2 linked regions of the Hahella sp. HNIBRBA332 genome follow. The main gene of each other region encodes a partner of the protein of the gene in region 2 in a complex. Links are inferred from orthologs where the notes say so. Each region holds a gene or a part of one and is shown on either strand. Other genes may lie near its edges.

Region 1 (2,991 bases), 2.2 Mb from region 2 along the record:
GTTGGAGACAGCGAGCAGCACCAATACAACGATAATAATCGCCGCCACGCCGCCAGAGACGCCACCACCGCCGGAAGAGCCCCCCCGGGAAGGCTTGCCGCCAAACAATCCGCCGACTTTCTCCAGACCTTTGCGAATGACTTCATCCAGATCTGGCGGTCCGTCATTCTTGTTGCCGCGACGGCCTGAGCCCCATGGGTCCTGATTATTATTTCCGCCTGGTTCATTCCAAGCCATTTTATTCCCCTTCGTTGTGAAGATTTAAAGCTTGCGCGTAATACTATTTATCTATGTCTCGATCGGCAAGGTTCTGAAATGTAATTAAGATAACGCCAACATACAATGCAGCGCGCCCAGATCGTCGATATGCACAACCTCTGAGCTTAGCAGACATGTCCGGTAAGCTGTTCAAGTTTCACGCCTTCCTTATGCGCTATTTGCAGCCAGTCGGTCTTCGGCATCTTTATATGCACAGAAAAGGAACCATCCTCCCTCACCTCTTCTGACAACACAGCCTCTCTTTCATAAAGCTTGGCGCGCAAGCGCCCCAGCGCGGGCGGTATGCAAAGCGTCTCATCGACCATATCAGCGCCCAACAGCTTTCCGGTCGCCTGCTCCAGCAGCTCAAGACCTTCTCCGGTGACAGCCGAAACCCAAACACGAACTGGCTCGCCATTTTCATTCATTTCCAGGCGAGGCTCGGCAGCCTCCAGACGATCCACTTTATTGAAAACAAAGAGGGAAGGAATATCGTCAGCGCCGATTTCCTTCAAAACATCCTCAACTTGCTCGATGTTTTCCCTGCGCTTCGGGTCGCTCGCATCCACGACGTGGAGCAATAACGAAGCATTGCAGGTCTCCTCCAATGTCGCACGAAACGCGTCGACAAGCTTGTGAGGAAGATGTCGGATAAATCCTACCGTGTCAGCCAATACCACAGGCCCGTAGTTCTCCAGATTAACGCGCCGCAACGTCGGATCCAACGTCGCGAACAACTGATCGGCGGCATAAACATCGGACAAAGATATGCGATTAAAGAGAGTAGATTTGCCAGCGTTAGTGTAGCCAACAAGAGAAATGGTCGGCACTTCCGCCCGGCGACGTGCGCGCCGGCCCTGTTCACGTTGTTTGCGAACTTTTTCCAGACGCTTGTGTATAGATTTGATGCGACCGCGGATGAGTCGTCTGTCAGTTTCGAGCTGGGTCTCACCCGGCCCACGCAGACCAATTCCGCCTTTCTGACGCTCAAGGTGGGTCCAGCCCCGCACCAGCCTCGTAGACAAGTGCTCAAGCTGAGCCAGCTCCACCTGAAGCTTACCTTCATGAGTTCGCGCTCGCTGGGCGAAGATGTCCAGAATCAGACCAGTCCTATCCAGAACCCGCACCTGCAGATCTTTTTCCAGGTTTCGTTCCTGACTAGGAGTAAGAGAATGATTGAACAGTACGACTTCCGCCTCGTGCTCAATTACCGCCGCCCTGATTTCCTCCAGCTTACCGCTGCCGACAAAGTACCGCGGACTGGGCTGATTACGGGTTCCGGTGACCAACGCAACAGGATCTGCGCCGGCTGATAAAGCTAATTCCGTAAGCTCGCGAGGGTCTTCTCGATCTTTTTCTTCCAGCATATCCAGGTGAACAAGTACAGCTCGCTCACCCGCTTTAGGACGCTCAAACAATCAGGCGCTGCTCCGCATTAAGCGTTAGATGCTTCGTTCTCTCCTTCGCCTGGTGCGGCGATACGTACGTTCCGGGCAGGGACGACGGTGGAGATAGCGTGCTTGTAAACCATTTGGCTGACGGTGTTTTTCAACAGAATTACAAACTGATCGAACGATTCAATTTGTCCCTGCAGTTTGATGCCGTTTACCAGGAATATGGATACCGGGATGCGTTCCTTCCGTAGCGCATTTAAATAAGGGTCTTGTAAAGACTGCCCTTTTGACATTGGAATTCTCCTACTTATTAGTTCTAATTATCGGTGATTAAATTACTAACTCGTGTATGCATTATCACCAGGGACGGTTTGCCAGCACTTTGGACAGCATTGAGTAATAGTATAGCGCTAACCTCCGATCTGACCTATAGTGGATTACACGATTGTAACCGTTGTGAAATCAGTCGCATAGCGACTTCGACTAATTGTGTATCATCTGCAGACAACCAATTTATCTCGGGCCAGGAGCGCAACCAAGTCATTTGTCTTTTCGCCAACTGACGAGTGGCTGCGGTCGCTTTTTCCACCATTTCTTCCCGACCAAACTCACCTTCGAGATAAGACCACACCTGACGATACCCTACCGCCCTGATAGAGGGCAGCCCCACATTCAGGTCGCCACGCTGACGCAACTGCTCGACTTCATCTAACAAGCCTTGCTCCAGCATGATCTGAAAGCGCTTGGCGATACGGCCGTGTAAATCTTCTCGCTTAACGGGAGCCAGAGCTAAGTTTAGCGCATTGTAAGGCAAAGCTGCGCCATTCACACTGTCCCAATTGAGCTCATTTTCCGGATTCACTCCATCCGCCGCCCAATAATGCGAGAGCGGCTTCCCTGTCAGCCGATACACTTCCAAAGCGCGCTGAATGCGCTGACGGTTATTCGGGTGGATTTTAGCCGCCGCCACTGGATCGAATTGGCGCAGCTGCTCATGCAGCGCCGGCCAGCCAACCTGCTCCGCTTCAGCCAGTATCTGTTCACGCACATTCTCGTCCGCGCTGGGCATATCGCCTAACCCTTGGCACAAAGCTTTATAGTACATAATAGTGCCGCCTACCAGCAGAGGAATGCGCCCAGCGTTAACGCTTTGCTCCATGAGGCGTAGCGCGTCAGTGCGAAACTCTGCAGCGGAATAGGGTTCAGCCGGATCGCGAATATCAATCAAATGATGAGGGTAGCGCGCTAACGTTTCCGGATCTGGTTTGGCGGAACCGATATCCATGCCGCGATACACCATGACAGAGTCAACGCTAATCAAGTCACAGGGGAGACGCTC
Region 2 (3,318 bases):
GCTGCTGTATAAATGGGACAGTCTGGGCAAGTTGACGCAGGACGAACTGATGAGTTACCAGACCGGCGCCGTACTGGCTTGCGTCAGCCGCGACACCATCGACGTATTCGCTTTCGCCACCAAGAACCGCGAGGTGAAACGACTCATTGACCACACCTCCATCCCCGGCTGGGTGGCCAGCGCTGGAGTGCCAGTCTGATCCTGCGTTGAATTGAAATTCACTTTATTGCGCCGCTGTGTTAGCGGCGCTTTTTTATCAGATTTCCCGCGCCAATTGCCCTGCGCCGCCCAGGCATTTTCTGACCTGGTGTGGTTCTTGCCCCTGTTTATGGTGAGTTAAAGGCGGTTTTGTTTAACCATTCCATCAGGTTACCGCCAAGTTCTTGCAACCCCCGTACTTATTACGACTCACGTACTTAGGGACAGACTTCAGGAAATTGATTATGGCGACAAAAAAATCCACGTCCGTTAAACCAGGTAAAAGTTACAAAGAAAATGTAGGGAAGGGCGGAGAAATCCATCAAGCGTCCCGGAGCGCGCCTGTGCTCACGACAACACAAGGGACTCCCATTGCCGACAACCAAAACTCTCTGCGCGCCGGCGCGCGTGGACCGGGCTTGCTGGAAGACCGGCAGCTGCGGGAAAAGCTGTTTCATTTCGATCATGAACGCATTCCTGAGCGTGTCGTCCATGCGCGGGGTTTTGGCGCGCATGGCTACTTTGAGACGCTGGACACCCTGGAAGGCGTGACCTGCGCCAGCCTGTTCAAACGCAAAGGGATCAAGACCCCGGTTTTCGCCCGTTTCTCCACGGTGGCGGGCAACAAAGGCTCCGCCGATCTGGCCCGCGATGTGCGCGGCTTCGCCGTAAAATTCTATACCCAGGAAGGCAACTGGGATCTGGTGGGGAACAATATTCCCGTGTTTTTCATTCAGGATGCGATGAAATTCCCCGACCTCATCCACGCGGCGAAGGCGGAGCCGGACCGGGGCTTTCCGCAAGCGCAGACGGCGCATGACAATTTCTGGGACTTTATTTCCCTGACCCCGGAAAGCATGCATATGGTGATGTGGATCATGTCCGACCGCGCCATTCCCCGATCTCTGCGTTTTATGGAAGGCTTTGGCGTGCATACCTTCCGTTTTATTAACGCCGAAGGCAAATCCACCTTCGTTAAGTTTCACTGGAAACCTGCGCAGGGGATGCAGTCCGTGACCTGGGACGAAGCGCTGCGCATCAACGGCGCCGACCCGGATTACCATCGCCGCGATATGTGGAATGCGATTCAGTCAGGCGACTATCCGACCTGGGAACTGGGTGTTCAGCTGTTTGGTGAGACGTTCGCCGAACAATTCGAGTTTGACGTGCTGGACGCCACCAAACTGATTCCTGAAGAACAGGTTCCGGTGAAAATTGTCGGAAGAATGGTCCTCAATAAAGCGGTCGACAACTTCTTTGCGGAAACGGAACAGGTCGCCTTTTGCACCCAGAATCTGGTTCCCGGCATTGATCAAAGCAATGATCCGCTGCTGCAGGGACGCAACTTCTCTTATCTGGACACCCAACTTAAACGCCTTGGCGGGCCCAACTTCACTCACATCCCCATCAATGCGCCCAAGTGTCCGGTGCACAACTTCATGCAGGATGGACATATGGCCATGCACAACCGCGCGGGGCGCGCCAATTACGAGCCGAATAGCTGGGGAGGCGAAGAGGGCGGTCCGAGAGAGGATAGCGAAACCGGCTACGTCAGCTACCCGGAACCGATGACGGGGGAGAAAGTCCGACAGCGCAGCGAAACCTTCAGTGACCACTACAGCCAGGCCAACCAGTTTTACCGCAGTCAAACCGACGTGGAGCAGGCCCATATCGCTGACGCCCTGGTGTTTGAATTAAGCAAGGTGGAGCGTCGCGACATTCGGGAAAGAATGGTCTCACACTTGCTTAATATTGACCGAGGACTGGCGAAAAACGTCGCCAGAAAATTAGGGATCAGTACTATGCCTAAACCGGCCCCGGCGGCCAGGAAACCCATTATGGACTTACCTGTTTCAGATGCGTTGAGCATCAATAAAAGCTCACAGCCGACGCTGGCTGGGCGCACGTTCGGTGTTTTTCTTTCAAACGGCGCGGATAACAAGCTGCTGAAAAACTTAAAACGTCTGCTTAAAAAAGAGGGGGCGGATTATGACTTGATCACCCCCACCATTCAGGGAACGACATTAAGCGATGGTGAAGTCATCACCGGCGACGAAACTTACGAAGGCGGCCCCTCAGCTTTGTACGACGTCGTCGTAGTGATTGTCAGCGACGAACAACGGGGCCTGTTCACCACGACGCCAGCAGCCAGACATTTTATCGAAGATGCGTACCGGCACAGCAAATACATCGCGTTTTCCAGCAATCTGCAAGAGACCGTCGAACAATTGCTAAACGGCCGCGAATGCGACCAGGCCATGTTCAGCCTGTCAAAAAAAGCGGATATAGAAAACTTCCTGACCAGCGCCAGAGCCTTGCGTTATTGGGACAGGAACGACGGATAAACATACGGGGAGAAGGCGTTTAGCCTGGTATCAGCAATGGGCCAGGCTTTTTAATGGAACGGTTGCAGCCGTATTTTGCTCAGTGATTGGCGTGTATGGCGATGAAAAGTAAGAGCGTTCAGAAGTGCTACTATTGAGGAATGGTTGACTCTCAAGACTTGCGATATTTCCAGAATACTTGGAGTGCAGTATGAAAGTTACTTTTTCGTGGGAGGATGTTGCAGGAACGCTATCTCCCTGTTGTAAATCAGGTGTGACTAACCATGATGGAATCAGCCCTCTTTGCTGTCTCCTGACGGATAATGGAGGTATACGTTACGCTGAGACTGTAGGTTGGATAGAGGAGGGGGTCGTTAGAGCAGACTCTGTCTTAAATGGCGAAACGGCTTCATCAACTTGGGGGCGAGAGGATTGGGGAGCCCTGCTAACTTCAGATGGCGCAAAAATTCATTCTTTTTACGATGAGAATTATTTCGAAATAATACCCATTGAGGTATTTAGACATATTCTTACTTCATGGCGCGACTTTCTACTGTCTATACCAATGCCGGGCGAGCAGGGAGAAATCTATCTTGAAATACAATAAAGATAACTCTACCGCATAGCTCTATGCCATCTGAGTCGGTCAATGGCCGAGCAACTCCTCGATGGAGGTTAATATGATGCCGGATTTTTATGGGTACGTTGAGTTTGAAGGTCAATATGGGGAGTTCCATTTATTAGCAGAAGTTTTCCCATTTCCTACATCCGGTCTGAGGAGTGCCTTTAACAACGC

The links.
Region 1: the proteins of O5O45_RS11075 (region 2) and hfq are in contact, whole or in part, in a crystal structure (PDB 3VU3), measured with the Escherichia coli proteins. The link is inferred for Hahella sp. HNIBRBA332 from one-to-one orthologs.

The regions. Positions count from the first base shown.
Region 1 is NZ_CP132203.1:211,991-214,981, reverse strand. What follows is about bases 320-2,985. They hold hfq (RNA chaperone Hfq), read right to left. Parts: upstream 1,946-2,985; coding sequence 1,694-1,945; downstream 320-1,693. Other genes in these bases: miaA (tRNA (adenosine(37)-N6)-dimethylallyltransferase MiaA), read right to left, coding at 2,080-2,985; hflX (ribosome rescue GTPase HflX), read right to left, coding at 384-1,676. Also shown: FtsH protease activity modulator HflK, read right to left, coding at 1-237; more of miaA, read right to left, coding at 2,986-2,991. UniProt on the Escherichia coli protein: RNA chaperone that binds small regulatory RNA (sRNAs) and mRNAs to facilitate mRNA translational regulation in response to envelope stress, environmental stress and changes in metabolite concentrations.
Region 2 is NZ_CP132203.1:2,438,131-2,441,448, reverse strand. Bases 1-2,993 are described here. They hold O5O45_RS11075 (catalase), read left to right. Parts: upstream 1-443; coding sequence 444-2,543; downstream 2,544-2,993. Other genes in these bases: O5O45_RS11070 (hypothetical protein), read left to right, coding at 2,734-2,993; O5O45_RS11080 (hypothetical protein), read left to right, coding at 1-199. Also shown: more of O5O45_RS11070, read left to right, coding at 2,994-3,129; O5O45_RS11065 (hypothetical protein), read left to right, coding at 3,203-3,318.